4 regions of the Oceanimonas doudoroffii genome follow, and region 1 is predicted to be linked to each of the others. Evidence: predicted binding sites of a transcription regulator. Region 1 holds the regulator's gene; each other region holds the start of a gene.
The links. The regulator sigma-54, encoded in region 1, starts transcription at its own class of promoters, with help from an activator protein. The targets are predictions, from matches to a motif close to TGGCACNGTTTTNGCTT.

Region 1 (5,422 bases):
CCTGCTCGTCCATTTCGGTGAGCACCTGGTTGAACAGCTGCTCGGGCAGATCCCGCAGTACATAGGCCAGATCGTCCGACTCCATGTCCTCCAGGGCGATGGCCAGCTTTTCCGGCTCCATCAGCCGAATGATGCCGTCGCGCACCTCTTCCGACAGCTCTTCCAGGATCTCGCCGTAATCGTCCGGATCGATCAGCTGCCAGAGTACCTTTCGGCTGGGAGCGGGTGAAGATTCCAGCAACCAGGCCACGTCCCCCGGGCGCATCTGCTGCAGCATGCGGCGCACGTGCACAAACATGCCGCTGTTGAGGGCCTGGGTGACCGCCTCGAGGTGGTCCGTGGTGCCGGTTTGATCGGTGGACTCTGTCATGGGGCGGATCCGTCGGGTTATTCCGACTCGTTAAAGCGATCCGCCACCAGCCGGGCCACGGCATTCATGGCGGCTTCCGCTTCCGGGCCCTCGGCCACCACGCGAATGGCGTGTCCCTGGGCCGTTTCCAGCATCAGCAGGCCCATGACGCTGTTGGCGGGGGCCTCTTTCTGCTGGTTGCACACGGTGACTTCGGCGTCGAATTGCTGGGTCAGCTGCACCAGCTGAATGGCGGCCCGGGCGTGCAGCCCTAGCTTGTTGACGATTTGCAGGTCGCGTTCAATTTTCGGCATTGCGCTTTTCCAGAGTACGGTGACGTAGCTGCACGCTTTTGCCCATCTGGCCAAAGACCCGGGCCAGCTGTTCGGCGATGAAGACCGAACGGTGCTGACCGCCGGTGCAGCCGATGGCCACGGTGACATAGCTGCGGTTATTGCGTTCCAGGTGGGGCATCCAGGTGATCAGCAGGTTTTCCAGCTGCCACAGGTATTTCATCACCTCGGGCTGGCTGCTCAGGTAATCGGCCACCGGCTGATCCTGGCCGGTAAAGGGGCGCAGTTCGGCAATCCAGTGGGGGTTGGGCAGAAAACGGGCGTCAAACACGAAGTCGGCGTCCTTGGAAACGCCGTATTTGTAGCCAAAGGACTCGAACACCCAGTTCAATTCCTTTTCTTTCTTGCCGAGGATGCGTTCGCGAATGATTTCGCTGAGATCGTGAATGCTTAAGGACGAGGTATCGATGCGCAGGTCCGCGTCCGACGACAGTGGCGCCAGCAGATGAGTTTCTTCGCGAATGGCCTCGTCCAGGGTCAGGCTGTGGCGGGACAGCGGATGCAGCCGGCGAGTGTCCCCAAAGCGGCGGATCAGCACCGAATTGTCGGCGTCGATAAAGATGCTGGAAGGCTGAACGTCATCCATGGCTCGCACCTCGGCCAGAAAGGCTTCCAGCTGCTCGGCACTGTCGGGCAGGTTGCGTACGTCTATGCTTACCGCCACCGCTCCGGGTTTGTCCCGGCGCAGCCGCACCAGCTCCGGCAGCAGCGCCACCGGCAGGTTGTCGACGCAGTAATGGCCGAGATCTTCAAGTACCCGCAAGGCCACGGTTTTGCCCGAACCGGAACGGCCACTGACGATCACCAGCTGCATCTTGCTATCCTCAGGCTGAAATCATGATTTGATAGAGTTCCTCATCGCTGCCGGCCTGACGTAATTGCCGGCACACCTGCTTGTTACTCAGTTTCTCGGCGATCAGCGACAGGGTCTTGAGGTGTTGCTTGCATTCCTGCTCCGGTACCAGCAGGGCAAACACCAAGCCCACCGGCTGGTTGTCGATGGCGTCGAACTCCACCGGCTCGGCAAAGGTAAGCAGTACGGCAGTCGCCTTGTTGTCATCGCTGATCCGGCCGTGAGGAATGGCGATGCCATTGCCGATGCCGGTACTGCCCATTTTCTCTCGGGCCAGCAGACAGTCAAAAAGCGGCTGGCTGCCGATATTGAGATGTTCGGCAGCCAGCTCGCTGATAATTTCCAGAGCACGTTTTTTGCTCGTGCAGGGGACTGCACTGCGGGTGCAGCCCCTGCTGAGTATGTCGGCGACTTCCATGGTTATTTTTGCTTGAGTTTTTCTTTGTGTTTGATGATTTGACGATCCAGCTTGTCGATGAGGCTGTCGATGGCCGCATACATGTTTTCATGCTGGGAGTTGGCAAACAGCTCGCCGCCGGTGACGTTCAGCTTGGCTTCGGCGATTTGCTGCATTTTTTCCACATTAAGGATGACGTGCGCATTGGTGATGTGATCGAAATGGCGTTCCAGCCGGGTAAACTTGCTGTTCACATAATCACGCAGGGCATCGGTGATCTCGACATGGTGTCCGGTCAGATTTATTTGCATAACGTCTTCCTTCTGTCGTTGCCTTTAAACCAGGCGTTTGCGCTGATTGGAAGGGGGAATGGCCAGTGACTCCCTGTACTTGGCGATGGTTCGCCTGGCCACCTTGATCCCCTGGTCGGCCAGCAGCTGGGCAATTTTGCTGTCGCTCAGCGGCTTGGCCGGGTTTTCGGCCCCGACCAGCTTCTTGATCAGGGCGCGAATTGCCGTGGACGAACACTCACCCCCGTCGTCGGTGCCCACATGACTGAAGAAGAAATACTTGAGTTCAAACACGCCACGGGGGCTGTGCATGAACTTCTGTGTGGTCACCCGGGAGATGGTGGATTCGTGCATCTCCACCGCTTCCGCCACATGGTTCAGCACCATGGGCTTCATGGCCTCTTCTCCATATTCAAAGAATGCCTGTTGTTGTTCAACAATACAATTGGCAACCTTGAGCAGCGTCTCATTTCGGCTTTCAAGGCTCTTGAGAAACCACTTGGCGTCCTGCAGGTGATTGCGAATAAACTGGCCGTCCTCGCTGTTGCGGGGCTTGCTGGCCAGGGCCGCGTAGGTCTGGTTGAGCCGTATCTTGGGCATGGCCTCTGGGTTGAGTTCCACCACCCAGACCCCGCTGCGCTTGGTGACCACCACATCGGGAATGACGTATTCGGAGTTACCCTGAATAATGCTGCTGCCGGGGCGGGGCTCCAGTTGCTGAATCAGCGCCAGCACTTCCCGGAGCTCGTCTTCCTTGAGCTTGGTCTTGCGCTGCAGGCTGCGGTAGTCACGGTTGCCGAGCAGGTCCATGTGCTGGGCCAGCAAGGCGCGGGCTTCACTCAGCCAGGGTGTGTCGGGCGGATACTGCTCCAGCTGAATGCACAGGCACTCCTGCACGCTGCGGGCGGCCACGCCGATGGGGTCGAAGTGCTGAATACGCTTGAGCACTGCTTCCACTTCGTCGGCCTCGATACCGAGCTCCCGGGCCGATACCGCTTCCAGCAGATCGTCGATACCGGCGGTGAGGTAGCCGGCGTCGTCGACGGCATCGATTATGGCCATGGCGATGGCCTGATCGGTGTCACTGAAAGGGGTCAGATTCATCTGCCAGATCAGGTAGTCCTGCAGGCTCTCGGTGGTTTCACCCTGGTAAACGCTGTCTTCCAGCCCTTCCGGCAGGCCGGCGCCGCCGCTGACCGGAGAGGCGGTGTAAACCTCCTCCCAGCTGGTGTCCATGGGCAAGTCTTCGGACAGCTGGTTGCGCTCCATGGCGGTGTCGGCGGCCATCTGCTCTTCGTTGCGGTTGTCGGCCACCTTGACGCTGTCGGCTTCCTCCTGCTCCAGCAGGGGGTTGCTGTCCAGCGCCTGCTGAATTTCCTGCTGCAGCTCCATGCTGGACAGCTGCAACAGGCGAATGGCCTGCTGCAGCTGGGGCGTCATGGTCAGCTGCTGGCCCAGACGTAACTGAAGAGTCGGCTTCATGTATGCAAACGTCCTTCCATATCAACCGCGGGTTGCGGTGCCTTCAGAGGCTGAATTGTTCGCCGAGATAAACCTTTTTGACCTGCTCGTTGGCGAGGATTTCCGTCGGTGTGCCGGCGGCGATGCGGTGCCCATGACTGACAATATAGGCCTTTTCGCACACGTCCAGGGTCTCGCGCACATTGTGATCGGTGATCAGTACGCCCAGTCCTCTGTCCCTGAGGTGCAGAATGATTTTCTTGATGTCTATCACCGAAATGGGATCCACACCGGCAAAGGGTTCGTCGAGCAGAATAAAGCGCGGATCCGCCGCCAGCGCCCGGGCGATCTCAACCCGCCGCCGTTCGCCGCCGGACAGACTCATTCCCAGGCTGTCGCGAATATGGGTAATGTTGAATTCTTCCAGCAGCTGTTCCATTTTCTCGCTGCGGCCGTCGGCATTCAGATCCTTGCGGGTCTGCAGCACCGCCATCAGGTTGTCGGCCACGCTCAGGCGGCGAAAAATCGAGGCCTCCTGGGGCAGGTAGCCAATGCCGGAGCGGGCGCGCACGTGCATGGGCTCGTGACTGATATCCTGGCCGTCGATGGTGATGCTGCCGGCGTCCCGCTGGACCAGGCCCACAATCATGTAAAAGGAGGTGGTCTTGCCGGCACCGTTGGGGCCGAGCAGACCCACGATCTGACCGGTGTTAACGGTCAGGCTGACGTCGGCCACCACTTTGCGGCCCTTGTAGCTTTTCTGCAGGCCGCGCGCTTTCAGTATCGCCATGCTCAGTTCTTGTCCTGCTCGTCGAAATTCTGCACCTGCTCGGGCAGGAAGATGGTGGTGACCCTGTCCTTGCCGCCCTGGCTTTCGGCCTCCATCTGCTCCTTGTCGATAAAGTAGCGAATACGGTAGCCGGTGACGATGTTGTCATCCTGCTTGAGCTTGGCGTCCCGAATCAGGGTGATGGTGCGGGCGCGCATGTCGTAGTGAATTTCCCGCGCCTCGGCATGCACCGGCTTGCCGTTGTTGAGGATCTGCTCGTAGGTGGCCGGACTGCCCTTGGCAGTCATCGACTGCAGGCCCTGTTCATTGCGGATCACCACCAGCTGGTCGGCGCGCACGTCTATGCTGCCCTGCTTGACCACTACCTTGTCGATAAAGGTGACCTTGTCATCGGCCAGCTCTACCAGTTGACGGCCCGCGTCTATGGTCACCGGCTGGCGAAAGTCGCTGTCCCTGGCCTGGGCCTGACCCAGGCCGAGCAGGCCGCCAAGACTAAGGATTGAAATAAGTTGCCCGGGTTTCATTCAGTAATTCCACCGTTTGTTGATCAAGCTCGCCCAGCACACCCAGCCCCTCGGCCTGGTATTGCGGACTTTGCAGCCGCACCTGCCGGTTGGAGCGCAGCTGGTTATTGATAAAGTCCAGTTCCAGATATTCGGTGGTCAGGGTTTCCACCAGGGCATCCGGTTGCAGCCCATTGCCCACGACATTGCCGGTCAGCACGGCATTGTCGCCGGTATTGATGGTGCCGTCATCACCGCGGAGCCGCCACTGGGGCTGGCCATCGGGGGAATAGAGCAAGATAACAGGTTTTTTCATCAGGGTCATGGACAGGGGCTCGTAGTACTCGGCGTACTCCGCCTGCATGCCCCGGTAGGGCAGCCCCAGCCGGTTGTACTGCACGCTGGCCAGGTTGGTGGCGACGAAAT
Region 2 (5,422 bases), on a different contig from region 1:
TCCCGCCGGGGTGCCGTCCTGGTTGGCCTGATAGGTCTGCAGGTAATGTCCCTGAGAGTTGACTACATAGCCCTCGTCATTCAGGCGAAAGGCACCGGCGCGGGTAAAAGTGCGATCCAGCGAGCCCACTTCGTCGGACATCACGAAAAAGCCGCTGCCATTGATGGCCATGTCCAGGGAGTTATTGGTGAACTGCAATGCGCCCTGATGGAACTGCTGGGCCACGGCGGCGGTCTGCACACCACTGCCCGACTGGGTTTTGGCGTTGGCGAAAATGGAGTTGGCGTAGACATCGGCAAACTCGGCTCGGGACTCCTTGAAACCGATGGTGTTGACGTTGGCGATGTTGTTGGCGGTTACGTCCAGATCTTTCTGGGCCGCATTCACGCCGCTGAGAGCAATATTAAAAGACATAAGTTCTCCTTACGCCGCCTTGCGGCTGGCTATTTCCAGAATTTGATTGAGCGGCAGGCCGCCCAGCCCCGCCAGATTGACCAGGGTCGGGCTGTCGGCACTCCCAAGAGTGACACTGTCGACCCGGGCAAATGCCAGGGCGCTCAGCTCTTCCCGCTGGTTGTCGACCAAGCCACTGACCTTGATGTTGTACTTGCCGGTGGGCGCCGGCTCCCCCGCCTCGTTTAATCCGTCCCAGGTGAAATTGACATTACCGCGCTGCTTGCCGTCCAGGGGAATGGTACGCACCAGCTCGCCCTTTTCGTTTTCGATACGAATCAGCACATTGGTGGCGCCTTCACCGGCCACTACCACGCCATCCACCGGCTCGCTGTTGTCCCAGTAGGCCATGGCGCTTGGCACCAGTACCTTCTGCCCCACCAGGCTGGACGCCTGCAGCGCCTGACTGGAGGTCATCACCTCACTCAGCCCCGACAGCTGTTGGGTCATGTTGTTGATGCCGTCGGCGGTAGAAAAGGAGGTCATCTGGGCAATCATCTGGGAGTTGTCCGCAGGCTTGAACGGATCCTGATAGGCGAGCTGTTGAGTGAGCAGGGCAAAAAAGTCTTCCTGCTCCAGCTTGGCCCGGCTGTTGTCGGCAGCCTTTTCCGCCGGACTTTGCTCCCCCGGCCACTTCAGGCCGTTGAGGTAATCGTTATTGACCTGCATGCGTTATCACCCCTTGCCCAACCGCAGGGTCTGCTGCAGCATTTGTTTGGCGGCGTCGGCTACCTGCACATTAGTCTGATAATTGCGCGAGGCACTCAGCATGTCGGTCATCTCTTCCACCACATTGACGTTGGGCTTGTAGATAAAGCCCTCGGCGTCGGCCAGGGGGTGATCCGGACTGAATTCCTTTTGCAGCGGCTTGTCGGTTTCCACAATGCCCATAACTTTGACACCGACGCTTTCCTGACGATCCGACAGCGCCCGGTCAAGGTCGGCGGCAAACACCGGCTTGCGGGCCCGGTAGGTCTCGTTAATGCTGGAACTGACACTGTCGGCATTGGCCAAATTACTGGCGGTGGTATTGAGACGAACCGACTGGGCACTCATGGCGCTGCCGGAAATATCAAATACTTTAAAAAGGCTCATATCGAGTCTCCTTTAATCGCTTTCATCAGGCCGGAGATCTTGCTGTTGAGAAACTCCAGCGAGGCCTGGTACTGCAAGGCGTTTTCCATGTAGCTGGTACGTTCGGTCTGCACGTCGACGGTGTTACCATCCCCGGTATCGGGCTGGGTGGGCACTCGATACTGCACCGTGCCGGGTGGCGCCAGCTCAACGGCAAAGTGCCGGCCGTTGGTGCGACTGAGGGAAAAGTTCTGCTGCCCCTGGGCCTGGCTGAGCGCAGCCTGAAAGTCCATGTCTTTTGCCTTGTAGCCCGGCGTGTCGGCATTGGCCAGGTTACCGGCCAGCAACTCGGCGCGCTCCGAGCGCGTCACCAGTGCATGCTGATGAATGCCGAAAGCCTTGTCGAAAGATATCGTCACCGCCACCTCCTGCTGTCATCGTGACCCGGTCAGCGCAACCCGGCTAATGGGTCATAACAAAGCAAAAGGTGTGCCAGTTTAATAAGGAAAAGTGCGAAAAGAGGCCGGAGCGGCGAGCCCGGCCCAAATGCGGTTATTTAAGCCGGTAAATAATACCCGGACTACAGCGAATCATCTCAAACCGGTCAGACAGGCCAGTGAGCGATTCGGACGCCCCGAGGAGCAGATAGCCCCCGGGGTTGAGGGCGCCGGCAAACTGGTTAAGGATTTTTGATTTGTTCTCGGGAGAGAAATAAATCAGTACGTTACGGCAGAAAATCACATCGAACTTGCCCAGGGATGCATAACTGTCGAGCAGGTTGTAAGGGCGAAAGCTGACCATGTTTCTGACGCTGCCCTGCAATTGCATACGGCCGTCACTCTGGGGCGTAAAAAAACGCGTGCGCCGCTCCGGCGATAGTCCCCGGGCCAGCGACAAGCTGTCGTAAATGCCGGTTTTGCATTGCTCGAGCATGGTAGCGGAAATGTCGGTGGCAAGAATTTGCAGCCCCGGCAAGGAGCCCGGCCGCCGGGCCGCATATTCCAGTGCGGTCATGGCAATGGAGTAAGGCTCCTGGCCCGAGGAGCAGGCCGCCGACCAGATCCGCAGCGACTTGCCGGGCTTGGCCAGCTCTGGAAACAGCCGCTCGCCAAGCTGTACAAAGGGGTAGGTATCACGAAACCACAGGGTTTCATTGGTGGTCATGGCATCGATGACCGCGGTCTTCAACTCCCGCTCCCGGGGCTGCATGGCCCGTTCCAATAGAAACCCCATGCTTTCCATGCCAAAACGGGTCAGCAGCGGAGACAGCCGGCTCTTGACCAGATACTGCTTGCTGCTGCCCAGCACAATGCCGGTATGGGACTCAAGAAAGCGGCAAAAGGCCGAATATTGCTCATCGGTGAAATTTTTCATCCGTGGATTTTACACCTTGTTCAGAGCGCGTTGTTAACGGCCGTTGCCAGCTCGTCGGGATGGAACTTGGCGATGAAGTCGCTGGCGCCGACCTTTTCGACCAGGGCCTTGTTGAACACGCCGCTTAGCGACGTGTGCAGGATCACGTGCAGATCTTTGAGTGCCGGGTGGTTGCGAATTTCGGCGGTCAGAGTGTAACCGTCCATTTCCGGCATTTCCACATCGGAGATCACCAGCGACAGCTGCTCATGAATGGACCCCTGGGCCGCCATTTCCTGCAGCTTGTTCAGGGCCTGACGTCCGTTTTCGGTGACGATGCACTCCAGCCCCAGGGCTTCCAGGGCTTTTTGCACCTGGCGCCGGGCCACCGAAGAGTCATCGGCAATCAGCACCGGCCGATGCCGGCTGACCTTTTGATGGGACACCTGCTCCACGATGGAAGCGTTGACCTGGGTGCTGGCCGGAGAGATCTCGTCCAGGATTTTTTCCACGTCGAGAATTTCCACCAGCTCGCCGTCAATTTCGGTCACCGCCGTCATGTAATTGAATCGCCCAGCGCCCTTGGGAGGGGGCAATATGGACTCCCAGTTGACGTTGATAATGCGCTCGACCGAGTTGACCAGAAAGCCCTGCACTGAACGGTTATATTCGGAGATAATCACGAAAGAGTGCTCGGTCTGCTCGATAGGACGGCCGCCGGTAGCCTTGCTCAGATCGATGATGGAGATGGTCTGGCCGCGAATATTGGCCACACCCCGAATCATGGGATGGCGTTGTGGCAGGTTGCTCAGCCTGGGACACTGCAGTACTTCCTTGACCTTGAAGACGTTGATGCCAAATCTTTGACGACCGTTGAGCCTGAACAGCAACAATTCCAGCCGGTTCTGACCCACCAGTTGCGTTCTTTGGTTTACCGAGTCAAGTATTCCCGCCATTCCCCTGCCTCCAGATTATTTTTATGGCATGAATTATGCAGAACTAACCTGCAATCAATAAGCTTAACACCGGCACCCGGCAAGCGCTATGCCAGTATTAATCGGCGAAGAGGGTAAGATGCTTAAGGTTTTTTTTTCACAGCGGCGGTACGCATGTTCCATCGGACTCTGGCTAACCCTGTCATGCGGGATGTTTTCCGGCAGTGCCGATGCTCAAAGCAACGTACACGACATGGCCCGTCAATATGCCGAAGACTATGTACGTGACTTCGTGGTGGCCGGACCCCATGACAGGGTGGAAGTCGAAGCTGCCGGCATCGATACTCGGCTGCAGCTGACCGAATGCCCGGGCATGCTGACCGCCGACATTCGCGGCAGCGGCGAAGTCAGGCGCAATACCCACGTCTACCTGCAGTGCCATGAGCAACCGGGCTGGAGCCTGTTTGTACCGGTGCGGGTACGCATTCTCAAACCGGTGGTCACCGCCGCCGACCCTATCGCCCGCAATACCCTGCTGCAACCCGAACAACTGCAACTGAGCTACCAGGATGAAGTGCTGCTCAGGGGGGATGTCTTTGACGACATACAGGCGCTGATTGGCACCCGCAGCAAACGGGATCTGCGCCCCGGACGGCCCATTCTCGCCAGCCAGCTGTGCGTAGTGTGCAAGGGCGACCGGGTAACCATAGTGGCCCAAAGCGGCGGGCTGTCGATTCGCACCGACGGCACCGCCGAGGAGGACGGCACCTTTAACGAGCGAATTCGCATTCGCAACACCCGTTCCGGTCGGGAAATTCAGGCCCGCATCAGTGAAGCCGGGGTAGTGACGGTCGGACTGTAAATTCTGCTAAAGTTGGCCAAAGGGCGGCCGATAACATGGCTGACAGCAGCTTATCAGGATTGAATATTATGGCCATCGACAAACTTCCCCCCGGATATCGCCCCGGACCTTCAGTTGGCAACAACCCCTATGCGGCCAAGAACGATACGGTCCAGGCCGACAACCGTCCCCAGGCCGTTCCGGGCCGGGACGAAGTTACCCTGACGCCGGAAGCCAAACAGCTCAGCCGCATGCAACAAAGCCTGGCGGCCTCTGACGGCACCGACAACAGCGCCCGACTCGAAGCGCTGAAAAAAGCGATCAATGAAGGCAGTTACCAGGTCGACGCCGAGCGCCTGGCCGGTAACATCATCAATCTCGAACAAGACATAGAGTCACTGTATTAATGAGTCTTGATACGCTGCTGCAACAACAACAGGCACAGCTTGAACGCCTGCTCGATATCACCGAGCAGGAGCTTGCGCTGATCGTTCAGCGCAAGGCGCTGGAGCTCCCCCCCCTGACCGAGCAAAAGCAACAGCTGCTGCTCGACATTCAGTCTACCGACGCCAGCCTGTGCGCTCACCCGGACGTAAGCGAGCTCACCACTACCCATCAGCCTCAGGTCGATGCCCTGCGCACCCTTATGGCCCGTTGCCGGGAGCGTAACCAGGTGGCGGAGCAGGTGTTGGAGCAATCCCTCGCCGGCACCCGCCAGCTGGCCAACATTCTGAGCCGGCTGCACGAACGCCAGAGCATGACCTAC
Region 3 (5,422 bases), on a different contig from region 1:
CCGCTCCGGGCCGGGGCCGTCCACTTCCCGGCCATCCAGGATCACGCCGCCGCTGCTGGGCTCATGCAGCCCGGCCACCAGGTTGAGCACGGTACTCTTGCCGCAGCCGGAATGGCCGATGAGCGACACGAATTCGCCCTTTTTCAGGCGCAGGTTGACGTTTTTCAGCGCCTCGAATTCGCCCTTGTCGGTGCGAAAGCGCATGTCGATACCGCTCAGTTCCAGGTAATGTTTGCTCATGGTTGTGCTCCTTAGCGGTGGTTGCTGTTTTTGTCCCAGGACAGGCGTTGCTGCAGGCCCAGCATCAGGCGGTCCAGCAGGTAGCCGATAAGGCCGATGACCACGACCGCCACCATGATGCGCGCCATGGAGTCGCTGCTGCCGTTCTGGAACTCATCCCACACGAACTTGCCCAGTCCCGGGTTCTGGGCCAGCATTTCGGCGGCGATCAGCACCATCCAGGCCACCCCCAGTGACAGCCGCAGGCCGGTGAAAATCATCGGAATGGCGCTCGGCAGCACGATTTTGCGTACGTGGGTCAGGTTGCCCAGGCGCAGCATTTTGCTGACGTTGTTCAGATCCTGGTCCAGGTTGGCCACGCCCACCGCGGTGTTGATCAGGGTGGGCCACAGGCAGCACAGGGTGACGGTGAACAGCGAGATCAGGAACGACTTGGACAACAGCGGATCCGGGCTCACATAAAGCGCGCTCACCACTATGGTCACCAGCGGCAGCCAGGCCAGGGGCGACACCGGCTTGAGCAGCTGTACCAGCGGGTTTATCGCCTGGTGCAGGGTCTTATTCAGGCCCAGGGCAATGCCCGCCGGAATGGCGATGGCGGTGGCCAGCAGAAAGCCGGCGGCCACCGTTTTCAGGCTGGTCATTATCTGGTCGAAAAAGGTGGGGCGGCCGTTAAAGGTGCGCATGCGCACCTCGGCCTCGGGGTTTTTCGCCAACAGGGCCTGATTGCGATCGAGCTGGCGCTGATAGAACTGTTGCTCCCGATCCCGTTCCCGCTGGTGCTCCTGCACCAGGTTCATCAGCTGCTGGCCGGTCTGCACCGGGCCGGGCAGGGTGCCGAGGGAGGTCTGCACCTGGCCCGCCAGCAGGTGCCACAGCAGCAGGAACACGGTGAGGCCGAGCAGAGGGGTCATGGCCTTTGACCAGCTTCGAGGCGAGGTCAGCCGTGACCAGTGGGTCAGTGAAATTACGTTGATGCTCATTTTACTCTCCTCGTTGCTTACAGCCGGGTGTCGCCGGTCAGGCCGATGGCGAACTGGTCGATGTAGGCGTTGGGCTTGCGGCCGTCAAAGGTGGCGCCGTCGACAAAGGCGCTGGTGGCCGGGCGAAAACCGTCCCGCTGGTCCAGATCGGGAAAGTCGGCGGCATTCAGCTTGCCCTCGGCGATCAGTGCGCGAGCAGCCTGCACGTAGATGTCGGGGCGATAGATGCGTCTGGCCTGCTCCAGGTACCAGTCATCGCTCTTGGCGTCGGCAATCTGGCCCCAGCGGCGCATTTGGGTCATGAACCAGATGGCATCGCTGTACCAGGGGTAGGTGGCGTTGTGGCGAAAGAACACGTTGAAGTCGGGGGCCGGGCGTACATCGCCGCGCTCGTACTCAAAGGAGCCGGTCATGCTGGCGGCGATCACCTTTTTATCGGCGCCCACATAGTAGGGCTGTGACAGTATCTCCACCGCTTCCGGTCGGTTGGCGTTGTCCCCCTGATCCAGCCAGTGGGCGGCACGCAGCAGGGCCTTGATCAGCCGCAGGTGGGTGTTGGGGTTGGCATCGGCCCAGGCCTGGCTGACGCCGAATACCTTTTCCGGGTTGTGGGGCCAGATGTCGTGGTTGGTGATCACCGGCACCCCGATCTGCTTCAGCACCGCCTGTTGGTTCCAGGGTTCGCCCACGCTGTAGCCGGCGATGGTGCCGGCTTCCAGGGTGGCCGGCATCTGGGGCGGCGGGGTGACCGAGAGCAGTACCTCGGCCTGGCGCTGACCACTGTTGTCGCCCTGATGAGGGGCGTAGTAGCCGGGATGAATGCCACCGGCGGCCAGCCAGTAACGCAGTTCGTAGTTGTGGCTAGACACCGGAAACACCATGCCCAGGTTCAGGCTTTTGCCATCCTGCTGATATTGCTCCAGTACCGGCCTGAGCGCGGAGGCGGAAATGGGGTGCAGCGGCTTGCCGGCGGCATCATGTTCGAGGTGCGGTTTCATGGTTGACCACACCTGGTTGGCCACGGTAATGGCATTGCCGTTCAGATCCATGCTGAAGGCGGTGATGATGTCGGCCTGGGTACCGATGCCGAGGGAGGCTCCGATAGGCTGGCCGGCCAGCATGTGGGCGCCATCCAGTTCGCCGGAAATGACCCTGTCCAGCAGCACCTTCCAGTTGGCCTGGGCTTCCAGGGTGACATAGAGCCCTTCATCCTCAAAAAAGCCCTTCTCGTAGGCGATGGCCAGGGGGGCCATGTCGGTGAGCTTGATAAAGCCCAGGGTCAGCTCGTCCTTTTCCGCCGGTCCGGGCCCGTCCTGGGCCGCGAGGGGGGCGGCCAGACTCAGGGCGAGGGTGCAGGCCGTTGCTGTGGTTTGCCATAACGTCATGATGATACTCCCTGTGAGGTTGGTTCCTTGGCCGGAAAAACCGGTGATTACAGGTTAAGTATCAAGATATGTGCCAATTTTAAGATTTTGATTTTGTTGGTTTTTTGTTTTTCTTGCCAACAAGGGGCGCCTGTTTGCGGGCAGGCGTTTCACCACAATGATGCAGAGGTTTCCACTCGGTGCCGGGCGCAAAAAAAAACTCCCATGCAAGCATGGGAGTCGCCAAACGGGCAGGAGTGGAGGAAACGCCCCGGGCAGACCGGAGTTAATGGAACCTGGGGATCAGGTGCTGGTCTCCCGCGTTTGGGACCGGCACGCGACCAGAATCTGTTTCAGCTCCGGCACACAGGAGCCGCAGCGGGTGCCGCATTTGAGCTGTTGCTGCAGTTGCGCCAGCGTTGTGAGGTCGTGCTGCTCTATGGTGCGCTGGATTTGTGCCTCGCTGACGCTCCAGCAGCTGCACACCAGCCGGCTGTTGCCGGCCAGGGCCAGACCCAGCCGGGTAAGTAACAAACTGGGTTGCAGGGGGGCATCCAGCAGCGCGGCCAGCGGCTCTGCATCGATGTGCCAGGGTGACAACCCCAGCAGCAGCAGGGCATTGACCTTGCCTGCCGTCAGTCGAATCAGCAGCCGGCCCTGGGGCAGGGGCCAGTCCAGCCAGCTGTCGGTGACGGTCAGCCCGGCGCGCAGCTCCTCGGCGGAGCCCTCGAGTCCGGCCAGGCTCCAGCATTCGCCCCGGCTCAGCGGCCGCCGGCTCCACCAGGCCGGCAGCGAGGCCGGGGCCTCGCTGGCAATCCAGCTGGCCTGCCAGCCGGGCCTGACCGGGCTGGCCTGCACCTGGCTTTGCTTGAAGGCGGGCTGGCCGGACAGGGCACAGCCCCGGGCTTCGGTCAGATCGTTGACCCGGCCACCGGCACTGAACTCTCCGCTCCAGTGCATGGGCACAAACACCTGTTCGCGGGCCATGTCATCGTCGGCCACCGGGCGCACCAGTATGCTGGCTCGCGCGTTGCTGAGGGCCAGCAGATCATTCTGGCCCAGTCCGAGGCGGGCCAGGGTGTCGGGGTGCAGGTGGGCCCGAGGCTCGGTGGCCGCCGCCATCAGCCGTGCCACATGGCCGGTGCGGCTCATGGTGTGCCACTGATCCCGCAGCCGGCCGGTATTGAGCAGTAACGCCCGGGTGCCGGGGCCGGCCTGCGGAGCCGCCGTCCGCAGCCGCGCCCGGCCATCGGCAGTGGCAAAGCGGCCATCGGCAAACAGTCGGGCCGGGCCGCCGTGCTGACCCGCCAGGGGCCAGCTCAACGGGTGCAGGGCGTCGTAGTCGGCATCGCTCAGGGTGCCGAGCGCCCCCAGGTTGAACAGCCGCTCGCCCCGGTTTTCAAAACCGGAAAGGGCGGCGTGTTCACGAAAAATGGCGGCGGGGGAGTCAAAGTCAAAGGCACCGGTAAAGCCCATGGCGCGTGCCACCTGGCACAGGGCCCACCAGTCCGGTTTGGCGGCCCCCGGAGCCGCGCGAAAGGGGCGCTGGCGGGAGATGATGCGTGTCGAGTTGGTGACGGTGCCGTCCTTTTCGCCCCAGCCGGCGGCGGGCAGCAGCACGTCGGCCAGCCGGGCGGTGTCGGTGGCGGGGCTGATGTCGGAGACGATCAGCAACTCGCAACGGGCCAGGGCACGACGGGCCCGGGCACTGTCGGGCAGCGACACCGCCGGATTGGTGCCCATCACCCACAACGCCTTGATTTCACCCCGCTCCAGCGCCGCCATCATGTCCATGGCCTTGTGCCCGGGCCCCTGGGCCAGGCGCTCGGTGCCCCAGAAGCGGGCTACCCTGTCCCGGTTGGCGGGGGCAAAGTCCATGTGGGCCGCCAGCTGATTGGCCAGCCCCCCCACCTCGCGTCCGCCCATGGCGTTGGGCTGGCCGGTCAGTGAAAAGGGCGCCGCGCCCGGCTTGCCGATACGGCCGGTGAGCAGGTGGCAATTGATGATGGCGCCGGCGTTGTGGGTGCCCTGGAGCGACTGGTTGATGCCCATGCAGAACAGGGTCAGGGTTTGGGGGTGGGCCTGGAACAGGCGATAGAAATGCAGCAGCCGTTCCAGGCTCAGGCCGGTGGTGTCGGCTACTTGCTCGGGGGCGAACTCGGGCGCGGACAGCTGCTGCCGCAGTTCGTCCAGGCCCGCCACATGCCGAGTGACGAAATCCCGATCGATGGCCCCCTGGTCTAGCAGATAGCGGGCCAGACCGTTGAACAACGCCAGATCCGAGCCCGGGGTGATGGCCAGGTGCAGATCCGCCTGACGGGCGGTGGCGGTTGCCCTGGGGTCGATCACGACCCATTGCTGGCGCGGCTTGGCGGCCCGGGCGGCTTCCAGCCGGCGAAACAGGACCGGATGGGTCCATGCGGTATTGGCGCCGGCGATCACCACCAGCTCGGCCTCGTCGATGTCGTCGTAGCAGGCGGGCACCGCATCCTCGCCAAAGGCGTACTGGTGGGCGGCGACGGCGGACGACATGCACAGCCGGGAGTTGGTGTCGATATTGGCCGAGCCGATAAAGCCCTTCATCAGCTTGTTGGCCACATAGTAGTCTTCGGTCAGCATCTGGCCCGAGCCGTAAAAGGCCACCGCCTCTGGGCCGTGTTGCTCGATAATGTCGTTCAGGCGCAGGGCGATGTGTTCGATCGCCGCCGGCCAGTCCACTTCCTTTCCCTTGATCCTGGGGTAGAGCAGGCGACTGGGCAGGCGCTGGCTTTCCGTCAGTGCCGTGCCCTTCACACAGAGGGCACCCCGGTTGGCGGGATGACGTTTATCGCCCTG
Region 4 (5,422 bases), on a different contig from region 1:
AAAGAGATCAGCCCTGACGGCTTTGCAGCCGCTCGCGGGTATGTTGTTTGGCCTGCTCGCCCTTGCGCAGCAGCACATAAAGGCAGCCACTGCCGCCGTGCTGGCGCTGGGCACTGTGGCAGGCCAGCACTTCCGGCAGTTGCGGCAGCCAGCCGGACACATAGCTCTTGAGCAGGGCCGGCGGCTGGCTGCGTTCGCCCTTGCCATGCACCACCTGCACGGCGCGAATGTCCCGGCGCAGGCAGCCCTGAATAAAGTTCAGCAGGGCATCCCGGGCCCGCTCCACGCTGTGATGATGCAGATCAAGCCGGGCTTCACAGGGGTATTTGCCCAGGCGCAGCTTTTTGAATACACCGTCCTGTACGCCGGGCTTCTTGTAGCTGACGATGTCATCGGGGCGCAGCAGTACCACCTGGTCGAGGGAAAGACCGGCTTCGGCCGCCTCGGCTTCGGTTTCGACGGCCCGGCGACGCTCGGCCAGGCTGGCAGAGTCCCGCCCGTTGCGGTGACCGGCGGGCAGGGTGTCCTGCTTGATGGGGGTAAGCCCGTCCAGCTCACCCAGAAAGGACGACCAGTCGGAATGGCTCATGGCACGGCTCCTTTGATTCGGGATTAGCCGCAGTATAAGCCAATGAATTGAAAGGGGGAACGACGGAGCCCGGGGGAGGAGGAGGTTGGGCTCCGTCGTTGGTTAACGCCTTTTTAGCGGCCGGCCTGGTCGGGATCGGACTTCATCACCTTGTAAATGAAGTAGCCGGCGTAAAAGCTGATCAGCAGGGCGGTGGCGATAACGACGATCATGGACATCAAGCCCACATCGCTGCCAAACATTAAATCGAGCCAGAATGCCATGGAGTGTCTCCTTTCGCGTTGCCTTTGTGTGCATCCTAGCGAGACCTCATGCGGGCATGCTGATCCTGATCAATAAAGTGGTTACTCCTCGACCCTGGTCAGGGTATAGCCGGCCTGGCGAAGCATTGAAATGAGACCTCGCTCACCATAAAGATGCAGGGCACCCACCACCATCAGCGCCCGTGATGGCGCCAGTTGCTCCAGGCGCTCCAGCCACAAGTGATTGCGCCGGATCAGCAGTTCGTCTTCGATAAAGGCGGTTAACGCCGGGCTTTGTTGTTCCTGCAGCAAGGCCAGCAGGGCCTGTTCGTCGCCGCTCAGCCAGGTTTTCAGCAGCCGGTCGAGGTGGCCTTGCATCTGTTCCAGCTCGTTCAGGCTGTGTGCAACAAAGTCCTGCTCAAGGCCTCGCTCCTGCAGTGACGCCAACAGGCCCATCGCCAACGCCGGCGACTCCAGCCCGGCCACCGGCAGGCCCTGCTGGCGGGCCCGTAGTCGCAGCCGCATATCGACCCCCTGACGACTGTGAAAGCCGAGTTCGGCGGCCCGCAACTGACTCAGTTGCAGCGCCGCAAACCAGGGAGGTAGCCGGCGCAGATGCGGCTGGCCATGTTGGGTTACGGCCTGTTCCAGACGGCTTGTCAGGTCCTGCCCCAGCCGGGCCGGCCAGTCGCTGCCGGGTTGCAGCAGGTAGGCAATATCTGCGGTGTCGACCTTGAGCGGATCCACCTCCAACAGTAACAGCTCGCTATCTTCAAGGGCTTGCAGCAGTGACGGTGGCAAGGTGGCGAGGCGTTCATCGGCAATGTGTATCGAGCCAAACAACCAGAGCTGCTGCTCCCCCCGAGTGGCCTGCCACAGGGCGGGGGCGGCAAGGAGCTGGCCGCACCACAGCCATAGCAGCAGCGGTATAAAGAATTTCATGATGCCCTCGCTCAGGTTTGTGCCGATGTGAGTATGGGGCTTGGCGCGAGGCCTGGCATCAGCCACCCGCCTTCAGCATCATGCGATCCAGGGCGCGGTCGCTCAGCAACCGGCGCAGCCAGCCCAGCATTTTGGTGGGGCGGGTGACCGGATAGCGAATGTTCGGGTTGGCGCTGGTCAGGGCGTGCAACAACGGCGGCAGGCAGGCTTCCGGCCCCAGGCTGTAGCGTGAGCTTGGGCCGGGTTTTTCCAAGCGGGCCAGGGTTTGTTCATAGCCTTGGCGATGGCGGCTGTGGGCCATGTCGATATGTCGCAAAAAGGCGGTTTTGGCGTTGGCACGAAAACGGGTTTCGATGGGACCGGGCTCCAGCAGGCTGACATGTACCCCGGTGCCCGCCAGCTCCAGGCGCAGGGTGTCGGTATAGCCTTCCAGGGCAAACTTGGTGGCGTTGTAGGCGCCGCGATATTGCATGGCCACCAGCCCCAGCACCGAACTGTTCTGAATAATGCGGCCTTCACCGGCGTTGAGCATCAAGGGCAGCACCAGCCGGGTCAGGTGGTGGGTGCCAAACAGGTTGGTATTGAACTGCTCGCGCAGTGCGGCGGTAGGCAGGTCTTCCAGGGCGCCGGGCTGGCCGTAGGCACCGTTATTGAACAGGCCGTAAAGTTCGCCGTCGGTCAGTGCCAGGGCTTGTTCAAGGCCCCGTTCGATGCTGGCGTCATCGGTCAGGTCCAGCCGCACCGCTGGCAGGCCATCCTGTTTCAATTGTGCCACGTCCTGTTCATGGCGTGCCGAGGCGATAACATGAAATCCCTGCTGCTGCAGGTAGTGGGCGGCGCACTGGCCAATGCCGGAAGAACAACCGGTGATAAGAACGGATCTGGACATGTATGGCTCCCGTGATAAAGGAGTAGCCAATGTAGCAGAAAAGGGGTGAACACATCGAAGTGATGGCGTCCCCGGCAGGAATCGAACCTGCATCTAACCCTTAGGAGGGGCTTGTTTTATCCATTAAACTACGGGGACAGGGCCGGCACAATATTGCAAATTTCCCCCGTGGGCGCAACGCCGGTACGTGCGTTTGCCGATTAAGTAGCCGCTTTTACAGCTGTATCAGCCGGTCGCCGGGAGCAACCTGAGTGCGGCCGGCTTCGGCATTGGCCGGCTTCAGCAGGCTGTAGTCGCCGTGGCTTTGCTGTACCACAAAGGTGGCCTGGGAGTGGGTTTCGCCGTAATAGCCGGGCGTTAGCTGGCGGCGGTGGCTGAGGGTGAAGCGATCGCCCACCTGAATGCCTTCCCGTCGGCCCAGATCCATCAATACGCCTTCCTCCGACTGCTGCACTATGTTGCCCACCGCCTTGAGGCAGGCCTGGGCCTGGGTCAGATCCCGGCCAATGGTGTCCAGCAACTGCGTCACCGCCTGGCCGTAGCCCGAATTCCAAAAAACCTGTTCATGTACATTGACCTTGTCGTGCTTGCCATAGTCCCAACTGGAGCGGGTCTGATACTGGCGCTGCAACAGGGTATCGCCGGTGAGGGCATCCTCCAGGGTGACGCGCAGGCGGAAGTCCCGGGGAATGTCGGAAAAGGTCCATTTGGTCCAGTGGCCGTCTTCTATGCCGATATCTTCAATGACGCCACTGAGCAGCAGCCGGGCCTGCTGCCGGCTGGCCAGCACATCGCCGCCCTGGCGCAGGCCGGCATTGCGGGGCAGGGCGGTGTCGGTGCTCAGCCCTTGCGCCGGGGTTGACGTAATATTGACGTTTGGCGACAACCTGGCCGCCAGCCGTTCGGCAACGGCCGCACCCAATTCATAGATTTGGCCGGTGCTGGCCTGCTCCGGCCGCAGCAGGGTAAGGGGAGTAATGCTCATGCCCGGACGGTAGCGGCTGGCGCACTGCGCCTGCTGGCGGCGTTCGCCGGGCCAGATGTCGGCGCGTACCGTCAGCCACAGCCGGCCCTGACGGCGCTGCTCGTCGAGGATCACGTAATCCATCAGTTCGCCCTGGGCGGAAATGTCCAGTTGCTGACCGGTAAAAGCACCGTTGGTGGCCGACTGTACCGTGCTCAGGGACGCCCCCGATTGCAGCAGGGCGTCGCTCAGGGCTTGCTCCAGGGCCTGCTGGCGGGCGGTATCGACGCCCAGGCTGAGCGGTGCCGAGCCTTCGGCCTGGTACCAGTCGGCCCGAACGAGTAGTGGAAATAGCAATAGCAGTGAAGCGAGGGATTTTATCGGCACGGCGTTCTTCCTGTAACATGATGAGCCGAATGGCTTCGGTGCAAAGATGGCAGGAATTATGCAAAATTCTTGCCGGGTACCGGCATATCGTCGGCGCGAAAGAGTAAAGTTGGTGCGCCGGCGGCCGATAGGATAATCATTCTGTTTTTGTTCGGGAGTCTGTTGATGACAAGAGCCCTTATTGTTCTGGCCGCCGCCCTGGGGCTGTCCGCCTGTGCCGGAAGCCCTCGGTTCGACGGCCAGAACCATTATCTTCCCCACGATCACGCGGCTCATTATGTCAGTCATCAGCCGCTGGGCGAACCGCCGGCCCCCGTCCGTTCTCCCCGTCACAGCCAGGATGGCGTGCCCATGCGCATGAGCGCCGGCACCCGCAGCGCCTATCTGCCCGAGGCGGGACCGTCGCTGGTGGGCGGTCAGACTCAGCTGCAACAGCACATGTCGGCCCTGGCCTACCGGCTGGTGTCGTCGGCGCATCATATGAACCGGCAGGCCGGCATTGCCGTCAGTGGCTTTGTCAGTCAGGAAGACTACACCAGCCAGGACGAGTTCGGCCGCCTGCTGTCGGAAACCATGATGTTTCAGCTGAATCAGTACGGCCTCAAGGTCATGGACTTCAAGGCGCTGCCCTTTATTCGCATTACCCCCGAAGGGGACGTGAGCACCAGCCGGGATCACCGCCAGCTGAGCGGGCGCATCAATGCCCAGTATCTGCTGCACGGCACCATCAGCGAAACCCAGGGTGGACGGCTGGTCAATGCCCGCTTGATTTCCATGGCGGATCACGGCCTGGTGGCCAGTGCCCAGCAGTTTATTCCCGACTACCTGGTGGCGGCCATGCTGGATACCCGTGGTCCGCAGCCGGTGATTCCCGATTACATAAGGAAGCGTTATGAGAAATAAGCTGCTTGCCCTGCTGGCATCACTGTGGCTGACCGGTTGTGCCGGCCAGGGCTCGGCGGACGCTCCCGCTCGAAACCATCTCTATGCGGTGGGGTATGCGCCCATCAGTTTGCAACGTCCCGCCGATTACCAGCAGAAGCTGCTGCACGCCATGCGCGCCTCGCGCATGGACGCTTACCGGGAGCTGAGTGAGCAACTGGGCGGTGTCATGATTTCAAGCTCCAGCCAGCTCGACAGCCACATATTGCAGGATGGCACCGTCAACAGCGCCAGCCGGGGGGTGGTGCGGGGCGCACGGGTAGTGAACAGCTACCCCGACGGTGACATGTACGTCACCGAGCTGGAGCTGGATCTGGCGCTTTATCGAAAACTGCGGCGGGACGGACAGTAACATCTCATCGGTTTGCCGGACGGCAGACAGCCCCGGCGTTGTTGCGTATCGCGAGGGGAAGGAGTGACCCGTGATCGGCATATAGGCAACGGTCGGCCTGACCATTACACCTTGA

Region 2: a site for sigma-54 is predicted at 3,861-3,877, ahead of flgA (flagellar basal body P-ring formation chaperone FlgA). Genes of this name have one in related genera too.
Region 3: a site for sigma-54 is predicted at 2,668-2,684, ahead of B6S08_RS09200 (CmpA/NrtA family ABC transporter substrate-binding protein). Genes of this name have one in related genera too.
Region 4: a site for sigma-54 is predicted at 4,061-4,077, ahead of B6S08_RS07320 (FlgO family outer membrane protein). Genes of this name have one in related genera too.

What each region holds. Positions count from the first base shown of each region.
Region 1 is NZ_NBIM01000005.1:144,670-150,091, reverse strand. It holds gene mgtE (magnesium transporter) at 1-370, opposite strand, end outside; gene B6S08_RS14125 (HPr family phosphocarrier protein) at 388-663, opposite strand; gene rapZ (RNase adapter RapZ) at 650-1,516, opposite strand; gene ptsN (PTS IIA-like nitrogen regulatory protein PtsN) at 1,527-1,973, opposite strand; gene hpf (ribosome hibernation promoting factor) at 1,976-2,263, opposite strand; gene B6S08_RS14105 (RNA polymerase factor sigma-54) at 2,288-3,724, opposite strand; gene lptB (LPS export ABC transporter ATP-binding protein) at 3,768-4,493, opposite strand; gene lptA (lipopolysaccharide transport periplasmic protein LptA) at 4,496-5,017, opposite strand; gene lptC (LPS export ABC transporter periplasmic protein LptC) at 4,986-5,422, opposite strand, start outside.
Region 2 is NZ_NBIM01000001.1:1,572,435-1,577,856, forward strand. It holds gene flgE (flagellar hook protein FlgE) at 1-414, opposite strand, end outside; gene B6S08_RS07275 (flagellar hook assembly protein FlgD) at 424-1,122, opposite strand; gene flgC (flagellar basal body rod protein FlgC) at 1,129-1,548, opposite strand; gene flgB (flagellar basal body rod protein FlgB) at 1,545-1,946, opposite strand; gene B6S08_RS07290 (CheR family methyltransferase) at 2,080-2,901, opposite strand; gene B6S08_RS07295 (chemotaxis protein CheV) at 2,922-3,836, opposite strand; gene flgA (flagellar basal body P-ring formation chaperone FlgA) at 4,069-4,677, shown strand; gene flgM (flagellar biosynthesis anti-sigma factor FlgM) at 4,713-5,063, shown strand; gene flgN (flagellar export chaperone FlgN) at 5,063-5,422, shown strand, end outside.
Region 3 is NZ_NBIM01000001.1:1,985,309-1,990,730, reverse strand. It holds gene B6S08_RS09210 (ABC transporter ATP-binding protein) at 1-240, opposite strand, end outside; gene B6S08_RS09205 (ABC transporter permease) at 252-1,223, opposite strand; gene B6S08_RS09200 (CmpA/NrtA family ABC transporter substrate-binding protein) at 1,241-2,608, opposite strand; gene B6S08_RS09195 (nitrate reductase) at 2,891-5,422, opposite strand, start outside.
Region 4 is NZ_NBIM01000001.1:1,577,900-1,583,321, reverse strand. It holds gene smrA (DNA endonuclease SmrA) at 8-589, opposite strand; gene B6S08_RS07345 (DUF3149 domain-containing protein) at 703-852, opposite strand; gene B6S08_RS07340 (TraB/GumN family protein) at 934-1,773, opposite strand; gene B6S08_RS07335 (SDR family oxidoreductase) at 1,832-2,662, opposite strand; tRNA gene B6S08_RS07330 (tRNA-Arg) at 2,726-2,800, opposite strand; gene B6S08_RS07325 (flagellar assembly protein T N-terminal domain-containing protein) at 2,877-4,013, opposite strand; gene B6S08_RS07320 (FlgO family outer membrane protein) at 4,179-4,916, shown strand; gene B6S08_RS07315 (LPP20 family lipoprotein) at 4,906-5,307, shown strand; gene flgN (flagellar export chaperone FlgN) at 5,412-5,422, opposite strand, start outside.